DNA from 3 places in the Bacillus sp. FAU20 genome. Region 2 is predicted to be linked to each of the others. Evidence: riboswitches for the same ligand, from Rfam matches in the RefSeq annotation. Region 2 holds a riboswitch; each other region holds the start of a gene.

Region 1 (4,953 bases), on a different contig from region 2:
AGTTTCATATCTTTATACTTACTAAGTTCAATTAATTTCTCAATAATTATGGTGCCATTTCCTATATATTTCCGTCTGCCGCTTAGATTTTTCTGTACTATAAATGCCAACACCTCCTAGTAACCGGTTTCTATGATGGTTAAGAAATTTCTACAAAAAAAAGCCCTGATTAGGGCTTTTTTTTCTATTTCTCCAGCAAAACTCTCTATGAAATTGCTAATCAAAAAAGACACACTTAGATTGATGCGTCTTTTTGTGATGCCTCTTTTGTGAAATCATATAAAGCAATTGCGCCTAAAAGGACAAGTATACCTTGAGGAACATCTAGCAAAATAGTTTTCCAAATTTCTGGAATTACCCATTTGATATCTGCTGCTGTTTCAAGATATGTTTGGAAATAGCTTATTGTAAAATTAATTATCCCTAAAAACACAAACAAAGATAAACCAAATCGAATTAATTTCTTATTTGTAAACATATAACACCTCTCAAAATTCATTGGATATTCCTGCTTTTGCTTCTTTATATTTCCATATCCCTATATTTAATTTTAACACATAAAGAACTCAAAAAGATACAATATGCATATTTGCATATTGTATGAACAGCATTCCATGATGATTTAGAAATTCCCGTAAAGAAAAAGTAAATCCGTTACAATTAACAGAGCCGGTTTCTTTTCTTATTTAACTTCATACCACCAATCTTTACGTTCTTTGATTGTAAAATAAGTGTGACAGAATTTTATCCAGTTAATTCGTAGACAATTAAATGAGCTAACTTATCGATATTCTATTTCGCCATATCCGTAGCACTAATAACTTTACGCAAATTTAACAAGAAAAAATATATAGATAGGTATGATCCATACCTATCTATAACATTACTTCTATTCTTTATCCAATTACGTCTTTTACGTCTGTATCCACTGGCCACTTTTCTAATGTATAAGCCATTTCCCAAAATGAATATTCATATTGACTGCTAATAATAAAATGCTGTTTCATACGCTTGCGGTCTGCCTCTGTTACTTTTTCAGCGATAGTATCTAAACGTGTAATTTGTTCTTCAACTAGCGTACGGAACCAATCAGATCCATAAGCAGAAATCCATTCGTTATAAATTGGCTCTTCCGGCTGACACTCTTTTAAGCGTTCGCCAATTTCATAATACAACCAATAACAAGGTAAAATTGCTGCAATGATATCTCCTAAATGTCCTTCATAGGCAGCACGATACATATGTGAAGTATACGCATATGCAGTTGGCGCAGGAATAAAATTATCTTTTTCTTCTTTTGTTATCCCTAGCTTTTTAGCAAAATTCTCATGTAAAGATAACTCGGCCTCATATGTATTTTGAGCATGGTGTGCCATACGAGCTGTCGTCTCTAATTCAAGAGCTTTTGCAGCTCCTAAAGTTTGCACTCTAGCAAAATGACTCAAATAATATGAATCTTGAAGCACATAATAGCGAAAACTAGCTAAATCTAACGTTCCTTCACCAAGTTTTTTTACAAAGGGATGGTTAAAACTCGCTTCCCAAATTGAATCTACTTCTTTACGTAATGATTGTGAAAAAGTCATTTAAATCCCTCCAATAATGTATAAAATATAAGTATTTATCCACAATTATTAAAGCTGTAAAATAAAAAAACTTTCTTTACAGGCGTAAAGAAAGTGAAATTGACAGTATTTATTTACTCATTAAATAGCAACGTCTTTCCCACTTCCCTACGCTGGCATTAACCAGATCAGGTACTAAGAGTCTCAAAATCACATTTGATCTCAGCCTATAAAAGGCCCCCCTAGTGGATAAATATTTTATTTTTATAATGTATTCATCATAGCATACTTCGTGAAACTGTCAAAAGAATTAGTTATATAATTCCCTTAAAATCCTTCTTCTTTTCTAACTTTTAATGATGTTTCAATAATCATATCTAATAGTTTGCTATAACTAATTCCCGCTGCTTCTGCACTTTTTGGCAATAAACTTGATTGTGTCATCCCTGGTAATGTATTAATTTCCATTACATATGGAATTCCGTCCTTCACCATCATATCAACTCTTGCATAAACACTACATTTTAATGCTTTATAACAAGCAAGTGACGCTTTATTTACACGTTCCTTAATTTCTGCTGGAAGTTCGATAACTTCCTCAACTGTACTAGTATCATCATACTTTGCATTGTAGTCAAAAAACTCGGCTGCATGTCGAATTGAAACTATAGGTAACTGTTTTCCATCCAGAATTGAACATGTAATTTCATCACCTTTTATATACTTCTCAATTACTACTTCAGAATCCCATTCGAATACAGTTTCTAGCATTGAGATCAATTCATTTTTATTGTAAACGATTTTCACCCCGACACTCGATCCGCCAGAGTTTGGTTTTACTACTAATGGAAATCCTAACTTATCTAACTCATCAAGCTTTAGATCCTCCATTTTTGTAAGTTCAATCCAATCTGGTGTTTCTACACCTTCATAACGTAAAATCTTTTTCGAAATATTTTTATCCATACATATACTGCTAGATAACATATTACTTCCGCTATAAGGAATCCCTAAACTCTCCAGTGTTCCTTGAACTGTCCCATCTTCTCCGTATTTTCCGTGTAATGCGAGCAACGCAAAGTCAATGTCTTTCGCTTTTTCAATTAAATCCATTTTTTCATTTAATGTAATTGGAACTATTTCATATTTATTTTTATCTAAATGAGCAATCATTTCATTCCCCGTCATAATTGAAACTTGTTTTTCAGACGATACCCCGCCCATAATAACACCGATTTTCATTTTCTCAACTCCAAATTTCATTTTTTAATGTATCACCAATTATTTTAATTCCCCGAACTATTGCTTCTTCTTTCAAGCGCGAAAATCCTAATCGGAAAGTGTTCGCTCCTTCTCCATCAGAGTAAAAAACATCTCCAGGTGAAAACGTAACGCCTTTCTCATAACACTTTTGTAAAAGTGTGCGGGCGTTCATATGCTCTTCTAGCTCTATAAATAAATGAAGTCCACCATCTCCAGTCATTCTTTTAAAAGGAATGTACTGGTTACATGTCCCGACAGCTAACTCATATTTTTTCTTATAAACAGATCTTGCCTTTTTTAAATATTTTTCAAAATATCCCTCATGTAAATATTGAAACAGAACAGCTTGATCTAGCGTAGATGTGTGAATCGTTCTTGCTCTTTTTACGCTTTCTAAATAATGAATCAGCTCTTTATCTGCAATAATCCAGCCTACACGTAAACCAGGGAAAAGTACCTTTGAAAAGCTACTAATATAAATCACATTATTGCCAGCTCCAGCAAAAGTTAATAATGGAGCTAAATGTGAACCTGAATAACGTAGTTCTTCATTAAATCCGTCCTCTATAATAGGAACGTTGTATTTTGAGAATAACCTCATCAATTCCGTTCTTTTCTCTGAACTCGTAACAATACCAGTTGGATTATGATAAGAAGGAATTAAATAAGCAAAATCAAAATCTTTTTCACGCAAACTTTTTTCAACTTCATTCGTATCAATACCATCCTCATGCATATCAATCCCATGAACTTCAAGTCCATGTAAACGGAAAAGCTTAAGTGCAGCGTGGTGAGTTGGATTCTCACAAATGACACGACCGGATTTTTTTGATAAAGAAGAGAGTACAATATCCAATCCTTCTGTAAATCCATTTGTAATTAGAATATCTTTATTTGAAATGTCTACACCTTTCATTTCCATGTAATGAAGTAAATAATTCATTAACGGTCTATATCCCTTTGCATATCCGTAGTTCAATACGATGTCCCCTTCAATGGACATACGAGTAAGAAAAGCTCTTTTGAAATTTTCAACATCAAATAGCTTCTCATCCGGGGCTATACTATTAAAAACAATCATTCCCTTTTCCCAACGAACACCATGTTTCATTAAATCTAATTCATCCGCTAATGCGGTCACTGTATTAAGTTTATTTTTCCAATCTATTTCAACAGACGAAGTGTTAGATATATCCACCTTCGCAACAAAGTTCCCTTTTCCTTTAACTGCATAAATGAGTCCTTCTTGCTCTAAATCTGCATAAGCAGCGAGTACAGTGTTTCTACTCACGCTTAGTAATTCACTTAGTTCTCTTGTTGATGGAATTTTTTGATCCCCGAGCAAATGCCCTTTCATAATCATCTTCTTCAAATAATCTTTCAATTGAATATAAACGGGACGATCTTTAACAACTTTAAAATCCTTAAACAATTTCTTCCCCCCTGCAATCATTTTTGCATATTTATTTCATTCTCAAAAGGTCCACGACATATGTATTTTTTATAAAGGGCGGTACAGTCTTACAAATCTTTTCGATATAAGTTAATTACATCTTTTAAAGCTGCAGCTGCAGCGCCTCTTGGATTAGAAGCCCCACCAATTGTAGTAACTTGTCCCATCGTATCTGTAAAGAACGTAATTCCTTTTTCAGTTCCATTTACTTTTGCTAACGGATGTTTTTTTTCTATTTGGCACGGTTCAACATTTAAATTGATATTGCCACCCTCATCCTTATATGTTGATGCTATTAATTTAATAATTTTATGTTGTTCCTTAGCATTTCGAATTTGCTGTTTTGTAACGTGCTCGATTCCTTTTATATGTATATCAGTAAGTGTTTTCTCTGTTTCCATTAAGCGGTTTGTCAAAAGTAACAATTTACACGCACTATCTGAACCACTTATATCTAATATAGGGTTTGTCTCAGCAATTCCTTTATTTTGTGCTTCTTTCAGTGCTTCTTCAAATGTCATATCTTCCTCATACATTTTCGTAAGAATATAATTAGTTGTTCCATTTAATATTCCTTCTATTTTTTCAATACTACAACCAGCTAAACTAAATTGTCCGATATCTAGTGTCGGTAGTGCAGCGGCTGTTGCACCGCTATATCGAATTCGTACA
Region 2 (4,953 bases):
TGGTTGATAATATAGGCCAACCGTTACTTTTCCTGCAGCTGCTAAAGTTAATGGGTCAGTCGGATTGGAAGGGAATTTAATATTCACCTTTACACCTTCTTCTTTAAAGTAGCCTTTTTCAATTGCTGCATAAATAAAGCTATGTACCGCATTTGGGTACCAATCAAGCATGACCGTTATTTCTTTTTCTTTTTTACTCTTATCTGATGCTGAATTACTAGAACATCCAGCAATCATTGCAACTAATAATGTAAACACAAAGATGCGTTTTAATAATTTCATGAATGCTTCCTCCAACTAATGAATTTCTTTTCTAATATCGAAATAAGTATGACGAAGAAAATAGCTAATAACGATAACAATACAATGGGTGCAAATACACCTGCTCCGTCTAACTGCGTCATCATTCTTTTACTGAAATATCCTAGCCCAGCTTGTGCACCGAGCCATTCACCAATTGCTGCCCCAATTACACTAAGCGGAACTGCGATTTTTAAAGCTGAGAAAAAATAAGGAAGAGCAGACGGCAATTTTAATTTAAGAAAAACATCTTTTTTCGTTGCCCCGTATGTAACTAAAAGCTCTTCCCATTCTTTTTTCGTACTGCGTAGTCCATCATACGTATTGACCGCAATCGGGAAAAACGTAATTAAAACCGTAACAACGACTTTACTCCAAATCGTATATCCAAACCATAAAACGAAGAGCGGAGCAAGCGCTGTAATAGGAATCGTTTGTGAAGCGACTAATAATGGATAAAATGCTCTCTCCATCCATGTACTCGCATTCATTAACATCGCTAGCCCTACCCCAAGTACGATAGAAATTGCCACACCTATTAAAACGACATATAATGTTGCCGGCAAATGAACCGTAAATAATATATCTTTTAGTTTCCATATCTTCATTACAATTGCAGACGGTGACGGTAAAATGTACATTTCATCTACAATTATTGCTCCTACTTCCCAAAGGGCAAGTAAGATACTAGAAAGTGTAAGAGCAGGTAATAGCTCCTTCAACCGGTTCATCATACGAGTACCTGCCTTTGTAACATACTAAGAAGCTCATCTTTCAGCGCCAATACTTCCGGTTTATATAAATCTTTTCGTGTTCTGTTATGATCAAGCGGCACTATCCGCTCAGTCAAAGTAGTTATCGGCTGCTGCTCCACTACTAAAATTCGATTAGAAAGAAACAATGCTTCTTCCACATCATGAGTAATAAATAAAATTGTTTTTTCCCACTCTTTCCATTGTTCAAACAGCCATTCTTGCAAAGATGCCTTCGTTAAAGCATCCAACGCGCTAAACGGCTCATCTAATAACAATATCTCCCCGCCTGTTAATAAAGTTCGAATAAAAGATACACGTTGTCTCATACCCCCAGATAAATCTTTCGGATATTTTGTCTCATACCCTTGTAAACCAAATTTATGCAATAGTTCCTTTGCCTTTACTTGTGCTTCTTTCTTCGGCACGCCTTGGCATTCTAATGGCAAAGCAGCATTCTCAATAATCGTTCTCCACGGCAAGAGCATATCTTTTTGAGGCATATACCCTACAGGATGGCTCTTTGTTTCTATCAGCTCTATCTGACCAGTACTTACTTCTTCTAAACCTGTAATAAGGCGAAATAAAGTACTTTTCCCACATCCACTCGGTCCGATAATACTTACAAACTCTTTATCTTGTATAGAAGCATTTAATTCATTGATGATTGGTTTCTCATCATAATGAAAACAAACATTATGAAATTGTAGTATGTTCTTGCTCCTCAAATCCCCACATCTCCTTACGATAGGACATATCCCAGAATAAATATTCAAATCGACTGGAATATAGGAAAATCTCCTCTAATCGGTCAAGCTCTTTTTCAGACTTTCCAACTGCCATTTCATTTAATAAATCTATTAACCAAATACAGAGGTTGCCGTATTCTTCAGAACTATATCCTTGAATCCACTCACCAAAGAATTCATGATCCCTTGCTCCCGGAATATCATTTAAACGCTTTCCAATCTCCCAATAGCTCCACATACACGGAAGAAGTGCTGCTATTAATTCTGCAAGTGTGCCATTTTGAGATACAGACATCATGTAATTTGTATAAGCTAAATTTTTAGCAGATGGCTTTGCAGACTCTATCTCCTCTATAGAAATTCCAAGTCTTTTTGCATACTGTTTATGGATTGTCATTTCTCCATTTAATATTCCATCAATTTGTTCAGCAAATTTCCCCATAACTTGTGGATTCGTTGCCTTTACAACACCGATAGCATATAACTTTGCATAATCTAACAAGTATAAATAATCTTGAATAATGTAATACTGAAACTTATCTTTTTCTAACGTACCATCCCCCATACCTACTACAAATGGATGATTATGACTCATCTCCCAAACTGGTTGTACAGTTTCTAATAATCTATCGCAAAATTTCATTTCTCTATCCCCTTCCAGTATGTGTATATAAATAAAAAACCACTTCTCTATATAAGAAGTGGTTACAGCCAATAAAATTATAATTTATTCGTTGTTCCACTTCCCTTCGCTAGTATTACCTAGATCAGGTGTTATAAGGGTTAAGGATTATTCCTCTCTCAGCACAACAAGCACCCCTAGTGGTTTCAATATGAAATTTTCAAATAAAAAAGCCCCGTTTCTATACGCAAAGAAACGGGGACTCATTATTAGTGTCCGAATTGCTTCCCTACGCTAGCATAATCTAGATCAGGTAATAAAAAGGATCAAAGACTTAAGGTCTTACTCTCAGCTGGCAACACCAGCTCTCCTAGCAAACTATAAAATTATCACTGTCAGTATAACACCGTAATAAGACATCATCAACTTTTTTAATTTTCTTAATTATCAACATAATATCGAAGTTATACAATACATACATTCTATTTTAGAAAATAAAACACCAATTAATTGTATAAAAAGGAATCATTATCCTCAAAAAATTTATTTTTATATTGATTTCATATTACATTTATGTGAATACACCCACTATATTATATCTTTATACTATAATAAAATTACAACTATACAACTAGAGGAGGTCTCTATTCCATGAATATGAAAGCTACTGCTTTAACAGCAACTACTGTAGCGATTGCTTCTTTACTTCCTTCTATGGGTGAAACAAATGTACAAAAAGCAAACGCTGAACAATTATCTAATATTAAAACTGGGTATGTCAAAGTCGATCAAGTAGCATTACATACAGAAGATAACGTAAAAAGCACATCAATTGATACAATTCGCTTTAATACAAAAGTGAACATCCTTGAAACAACTAATGGTTGGTATAAAGTATCTGTTCATAATAAAGTAGGTTATGTACAAAAAGATGCTATTTTACTAAAAAACAAACTTCAATCTAATGATCAATACATCGTTAATGCTAATGCATTAAACGTTCGCTCTGAACCTAATTTAGAATCTTCCATTTTAGATGTATTACCAAATGGCAAGTTTATTACCGTTCAAGAAGATCAAGGCGAATGGTATAAAATCTCACATAATGGCCAAACAGGTTACGTACAAAAAGCATTCATCTCTAATGGTTCACAACCCTTAGTAAAAGGAATCACCGTTCAAAATAATACAAAATATACCGTTGCAACACCTAATCTAAATGTACGTAGCAACGCTAGTACAAGTAGCGCTCTACTCGGTTCATTACAAAACGGTACACAAGTACAAGTAGTAGAAACTGTAGGAACTTGGTATAAAATTCGTTTTGGCACAGGATACGGATATGTAGCAAAACACTATGTAGTACAAAATCAACCACAAGCTAAAACAGATCAGCCTTCATCAATTCCAGCTGCTTTCAAATTCCCCGCTCAAGGAAGAATTAGCTCAACCTTTGATATACGCTGGGAACAAATGCATTATGGTATAGATATTGCCGCTCCAGGAAACGTCTCTATCCAAGCTGCTGCTGCAGGTAAAGTTGTGAAATCTTATTATTCAGCTAGCTATGGCAATGTTGTTTTCATTGCGCATCAAATCAATGGGAAATTATATACAACTGTTTATGCTCATATGAAGGATCGCACTGTACAAGCTGGTGATCAAGTACAAACTGGACAATTAATAGGTCATATGGGAAACACAGGTCATTCATACGGGCAACATCTTCATTTTGAATTACATAATGGAGAATGGAATTTTGAAAAAACAAATGCAGTAAATCCACTGCCATATTTAGTTAGGTAAATTGTATGCCACGCAATATACCTCTTATAATTGAATACGTAGCCTTTTTAGGTTTAATCTGTTGTTTAATCATTTACAATACAAACATTGTATTTTTATCTATTATTATTGCTTTTGTTGCATTAGAAATTATGATGGAATCATTTCAAGTGCAACTAAAACAAAAAATTGCCCATATTTATAATGCTATTTTTCTTTTAAGTGCTCTCATAACAAATATAATTAGTAATGGCTTTTATTTATCTACTGTATTTCCAGTATTCTTTATGGCTGTTTTATTATTTGTAGCTAGATATATTAATGTCCCTTATAACCAAAAACAAAAACAAGAAGCTTAGAAAGAGGAGACACTGTGTACCAATCTTTCAAAGATACTCCAATAAAATACATATTGAATTTGTATAAGAAAACCAATACTTTTTTTGGTATACAAGGAAGTTATACTGCACAACTCCTCCTATATGGAATGCTTTTTCTTGTCTTAATCACTTTCTCCTTGTTTTACTAACAAAAAAGGATCTCACATAAACTGGAGATCCTTTTTAATTTATATGAATTTTTCATATCGAAAATATTGTTTATCCACAAGCATATTTTTCATAAATAAAGCTCAGATTATATTTTTTCTCTAAACTCATTCGTTGTTCGTCATCGCACCAATAGAAAAGAATATCATGAATCGTTGCGTAACGCTTATTTTTAAGAAATAGCCTAAAGAATGATG
Region 3 (4,953 bases), 310 kb from region 2:
CAAAGTCTTTATCTTGCTTCGTATGTTTTTCACTCGTAATAATAACAGGACTATAGAAATCAAGCGCTGGGTCTAAGTCTTTTACCATAATCGTATTTAACTCTTTTCCTTGGCGCTTCGCTTCAATTCCATCCCATCCGTAATAAATCCATTCAAAGTCTGCATCACGGCCGATTGATTTAAAGAAATCGGTTTGTCCTAAGATGATTTTTTCAACTTTATTAAAATCAGCTTGATGCTTATCCATAATCGTCTTTAATGTCGCTTCTTCTGCTGGTCCTCCCCAGCCGCCGTAACGTTTACCTTCAAAATCTTTCGGTGACGTCATATTATCTTTCTTAAGTGATGCAAATGCTGAAGTGTTATGCTGAATAATCGCTCCGACAGATACAACAGGAATCCCTTCCACACGAGCCAACGTTACATTTTCTTGTGCGCTTATTGCGAAGTCAGCTTTTCCTGATGCTATCATTTGCTCTGCTGTTACATTGTCACCCGGTTGAATAATTTCTACATCTAATCCTTGCTTTTTGTAATAATCTTTCGTTTGTGCTACATATAAGCCAGTATGATTCGTATTTGGAAACCAATCTAATACTACTTTTACTTTTTGATCTTTACTTTTACTTTCTTCTTTCTTCGCCGGATTACATCCAGCCACACCTACCGCTACTAAGGCAGCTAACATAACTTTCAAACCTTTTTTCATTTTCTGCCGTCCTTTCTATATATCCATGGTGCTGTTATTCTTGCCATAAACTCTACGATAAAATACAGGCACAATGTCACCATAACGATGATTGCTGCAACACCAAATACTCGGGCAGTCAAAAAAGATTTTGTAGCCCTCGTAAGCATAACGCCTAATCCTTCACTTGCACCGAGCCATTCTCCGATAATTGCCCCCATTACGCTATATGTAACTGCAATTTTTAAGCCTGAGAAAAAGTATGGAAGCACTGCTGGAAATTTTACTTTCTGGTAAACTTGCCATTTCGTCGCCTTCATTGTTTGTAACAGCTTCAACATGTTTTTATCTACTGTTTGAAAACCTTCTAAAATACTAAGCGCAATTGGGAAGAAACAAACGAGTATTACGACCATTACTTTCGGCAACATCCCATATCCAAACCAAATAATAAATAGTGGTGCAAGTACAACAATTGGAATTGTTTGCGAAATAACGAGCAATGGATTTATTAAAATACGAAATAACGGTATAACGTCCATAATAATTGCGATGCTCGTCCCCAATAAAATTGCAAAGAATAGTCCAATTATAACTTCCTGCAGTGTTTGCATCGTATTTGGTAATAGTAAATCTTTCATCCCAATTAATTCTTGAACAATGGCAGAAGGCTTTGGTAAAATCCACGGTTCGATTTTAAATAATGAAACAGATCCTTCCCATATCGCAATGAGAAGGATAAGCCAAATAGTTGTAATAAGTTTAGATTGCTTCTGGTTTTGCATATTCATCACGGTACTTCCAAACCTTTTCATCTATCGTTACACCAGTGCTTGGACGATAATGGATTTTAATAGAAGTAATCACTTCTTCTGCTCCAGCATCGACGCAAGCTTGTTGTGCACGTTTAACGACATCAAGAAGTACATCTAATTCTCCTTCCAAAGTTGTTTCCATTGCCCCTACTTCATAACGAACTCCCGATTGTTGCACAACTTCAATTGCTTTATCGACAACAGAATATACATCTTTCGTTTTCGCTTGTGGTACTACTGAAAATGACATTGTAACTTGTTGTGACATAATAAAATCCCCCTTATAAAATTAAATTTCAAAAATAAGAAAAGGCTTTCCTACTGCGTAGGAAAGCCTTGTATGCAAGTTATTATAGAATAACATATGCTACATCACTTTAAGTAACTCCCTACGCTGGCATTATCCAGATCAGGTTGAGGGTCGATGTTTACTTACATCCTCTCAGCCAATTGGCTCCCCGGTCCTTAATTCGTTTTCATTGTAGCATGATTTATTTTATTGAACAAACAAAAGCATGCATAATCATTTCATTATTTTTGGAAAATATCCAACTTTTTCACCATAAGCTAATAACTGCTGTATAAATTCTTTATTAATTGCTGGTACTTTCAATTCTTTTTTCTTAATCCATTCATTCGTTCTACGCGTCCCCATTACAATTTCAGATTGCTGTGCTCCATCTCCTGCAACTTGAGAAGCAATTAACTCTGCTATTACTTCATTTCCCTTTGCTAATTCAAGTCCGGCATTTTCATATTCTGAAAGTGGAACCATTTCAAGATTGTATCCACACTCTCCAATTAGCTGTATAAATTGTTCAAACTCAATTTGATGTGGATGACAAATATGTAACGTCTCTCCTACAATTTGCGCATCTTGTAAATACGATACAATTGATTTACTAGCAAAATCAATTGGTGTGAAATCAACTTTCCACTTCACATTTGGTGCTTTCCCAATTAATAGCATTGTTTTAATAAGACGATAAAATGCGTTTCCTTCAATATTTTGTTGGAACGAACCTGTTTCTGAATGACATGCTAAATTACCTGCACGATAAATATTTCCACGCAAACCATTTTTCATTGCTTCACGAACAATGTTTTCCGCTTGTAGTTTACTATTTGAATATACATTCTCTAAGTCTACACTGTAATTAAAATCACCAGTTTTCATGTATGTATCCCATTGATCTACCGCTAATTCTAACGGGATACCAATTGTAGAAATAAAATGGAATGTAGCGCCTTTTTCCGCTAATGCTAGCATACGGCTAGTCCCTTGTACATTTATATTTTCAAATTGTTTTACATCTCCAAAATGTCTTACATCTGCACCGCAATGAATTATCGTATCCATCTTAGAACTGATGAACATAAATTCTTCTTCGCTCATCCCAAGATACTCTTCTCCTAGATCGCCAGCTACGGCCTGTATACGCTGTAACCATTCTTCACATATATCATTAAAGTAACCTGTTAATGTATCTATAATTCTTTGCTGCACATCTTTGGTTGGTCTTACTAAACAATAAATAGTAGCAGATGTATCTCTTAGCAATTCATATAATATGTGTGATCCTAAATAACCAGTAGCTCCTGTTAAAAAGACATTTGAAATCTGGGTTTCTTCCAAAACGTTTGCATACGTAATAGTATCCGGTTCGTGAATCACTTTATATTCACGAAATACTTCTTCTTTCTCTACTTTTACTTCTCGCTCAATTCGAGCTAATCCATATATCGTTCTTTCTTTAAAGAAATCTTGAATTGTTAAATGTGAGAAATCTTCTTTTAACAATGTTAAGACTCGTAATACTTTCAATGAATGTCCACCAATTGTAAAGAAATCATCATGCACTCCAACTTTTGAAATTCCTAATACTTTCGCCCAAGCATTCGCTATTTGTTTTTCTGCTTTATTAGAAGGTGCAACATATTCTTGTAGACGAACCGGTTCATACTTTTCTTCTAACTGAGCTAACTTCTTAACATCAATCTTTTTATTAGGTGTAAGTGGTAATTCATTAATATAAATTAGTTTAGATGGCACCATATAATCTGGTAATTGCTCTTGTAACTGATAAACTAATTCTGGTATTTCTTTTTTATTTAAAGTTGTATAGAACGCGATTAAATATTGGCTACCTTCCTTACTCTTCTTAGCAAAAACAGCATTTTCTTTTATATTATGATTTTGAAAAATTTTACTTTGGATTTCTCCTAGTTCAATACGATGTCCTCTAATTTTTACTTGATCATCTTTCCGATGTAAAAACTCTATATTTCCATCCTCTAGCAACTTAACGATATCACCTGTTTTATATATATTAACTATAGGATTAAAAGGGTTCGGAATAAAAGCTTCAATTGTTTTATTAGGTTTATTAAAATAGCCTTTTGCTAATCCTACTGAATCTATATATAATTCACCAGGTACACCAATTGGACAAAGATTCATATTCTCATCCAAAATCATAACTTGATAATTAGAACATGGTTTACCAATGGGAATACTCGCAACATCCTCATTTAACTGACTAGGTATTTTATAAGTTGTCGTCACTACAGTACATTCTGTCGGTCCGTATACATTATGAATTTCAACATTTGTACCTATTCTTTCTCTCCACAATTTAATAACCTCTACAGGCAACATTTCACCGCCAATCGCAATTCTTTTTAGGGAAGCTAGCTTATATATATCTTCTTCTGCTAAATACGTTGCTACTTGTCGAACAAAAATTGTTGCTAATGCCAAGATCGAAGTTGCTTTCACTTTATAGATTGCATGTGCAAATGCTTCTACAGACAATCGCTCTTCCTCTAATAATACATACAAGTTTCCTCCACAGAATAAAGAAGCAAATGACTCCCATACAGAGGCATCGAAACTAAAGGAAGGAAATTGGGCAAATACATCCTCTTCTGTCAATTCATATTGCTTTTTCATCCAAGTATACAGATTAACAACGCCTCTATGTGCTAACATCGTTCCCTTTGGATTCCCTGTTGAACCAGATGTATAAATCATATAAGCTACATCATCACAATGAATAGACAACTTTACATCTATATCTTCACAAGTTTCACTATCATAAATTGAAACAGTTTGAACTCCATCACATGTTATAGGCGTCTCTTTCATCAATATAACTTTCGCTTGGCTATCTTGAATAATGTACTGTATTCTACTTTCTGGATAATCTGGATCAATTGGAACATACGCTGCACCAGCTTTTAATATAGCTACCATACTTACTACTGTGTCTATGCTACGTTTCATAAATATTCCAACATAGTCTCCTAATCGTACGCCGTTTTTAATTAACATATGAGCTATTTGATTACTTTTTTTATTTAACTCCTCATAAGTTAAAGTACCTTCCCTTGAAGATAAAGCTATACGATTTGGAAATTGAGTAACAGTATTATAGAACATATCGACGA

The links. A riboswitch is a leader RNA that binds a small molecule or an ion and turns the genes downstream of it on or off. The one in region 2 is predicted to bind thiamine pyrophosphate.
Region 1: linked by a shared signal. The riboswitch ahead of tenA (thiaminase II) and the one ahead of tenA (thiaminase II) in region 2 are both predicted to bind thiamine pyrophosphate.
Region 3: linked by a shared signal. The riboswitch ahead of AC0OM3_RS26180 (MTH1187 family thiamine-binding protein) and the one ahead of tenA (thiaminase II) in region 2 are both predicted to bind thiamine pyrophosphate.

The regions. Positions count from the first base shown of each region.
Region 1 is NZ_JBVYHY010000026.1:740,542-745,494, reverse strand. Features, by position in the region: gene AC0OM3_RS25600 (DUF3937 domain-containing protein) at 236-499, opposite strand; gene tenA (thiaminase II) at 897-1,586, opposite strand; TPP riboswitch at 1,714-1,819, opposite strand; gene AC0OM3_RS25590 (D-alanine--D-alanine ligase) at 1,893-2,807, opposite strand; gene pdxR (MocR-like pyridoxine biosynthesis transcription factor PdxR) at 2,812-4,260, opposite strand; gene AC0OM3_RS25580 (homoserine dehydrogenase) at 4,350-4,953, opposite strand, start outside.
Region 2 is NZ_JBVYHY010000027.1:408,803-413,755, reverse strand. Features, by position in the region: gene AC0OM3_RS27785 (ABC transporter substrate-binding protein) at 1-282, opposite strand, end outside; gene AC0OM3_RS27780 (ABC transporter permease) at 279-1,031, opposite strand; gene AC0OM3_RS27775 (ABC transporter ATP-binding protein) at 1,031-1,780, opposite strand; gene tenA (thiaminase II) at 1,749-2,444, opposite strand; TPP riboswitch at 2,529-2,632, opposite strand; TPP riboswitch at 2,693-2,805, opposite strand; gene AC0OM3_RS27765 (SH3 domain-containing protein) at 3,075-4,229, shown strand; gene AC0OM3_RS27760 (hypothetical protein) at 4,235-4,567, shown strand; gene AC0OM3_RS27755 (DUF3965 domain-containing protein) at 4,808-4,953, opposite strand, start outside.
Region 3 is NZ_JBVYHY010000027.1:94,840-99,792, reverse strand. Features, by position in the region: gene AC0OM3_RS26190 (ABC transporter substrate-binding protein) at 1-709, opposite strand, end outside; gene AC0OM3_RS26185 (ABC transporter permease) at 706-1,479, opposite strand; gene AC0OM3_RS26180 (MTH1187 family thiamine-binding protein) at 1,451-1,771, opposite strand; TPP riboswitch at 1,873-1,974, opposite strand; gene AC0OM3_RS26175 (non-ribosomal peptide synthetase family protein) at 2,027-4,953, opposite strand, start outside.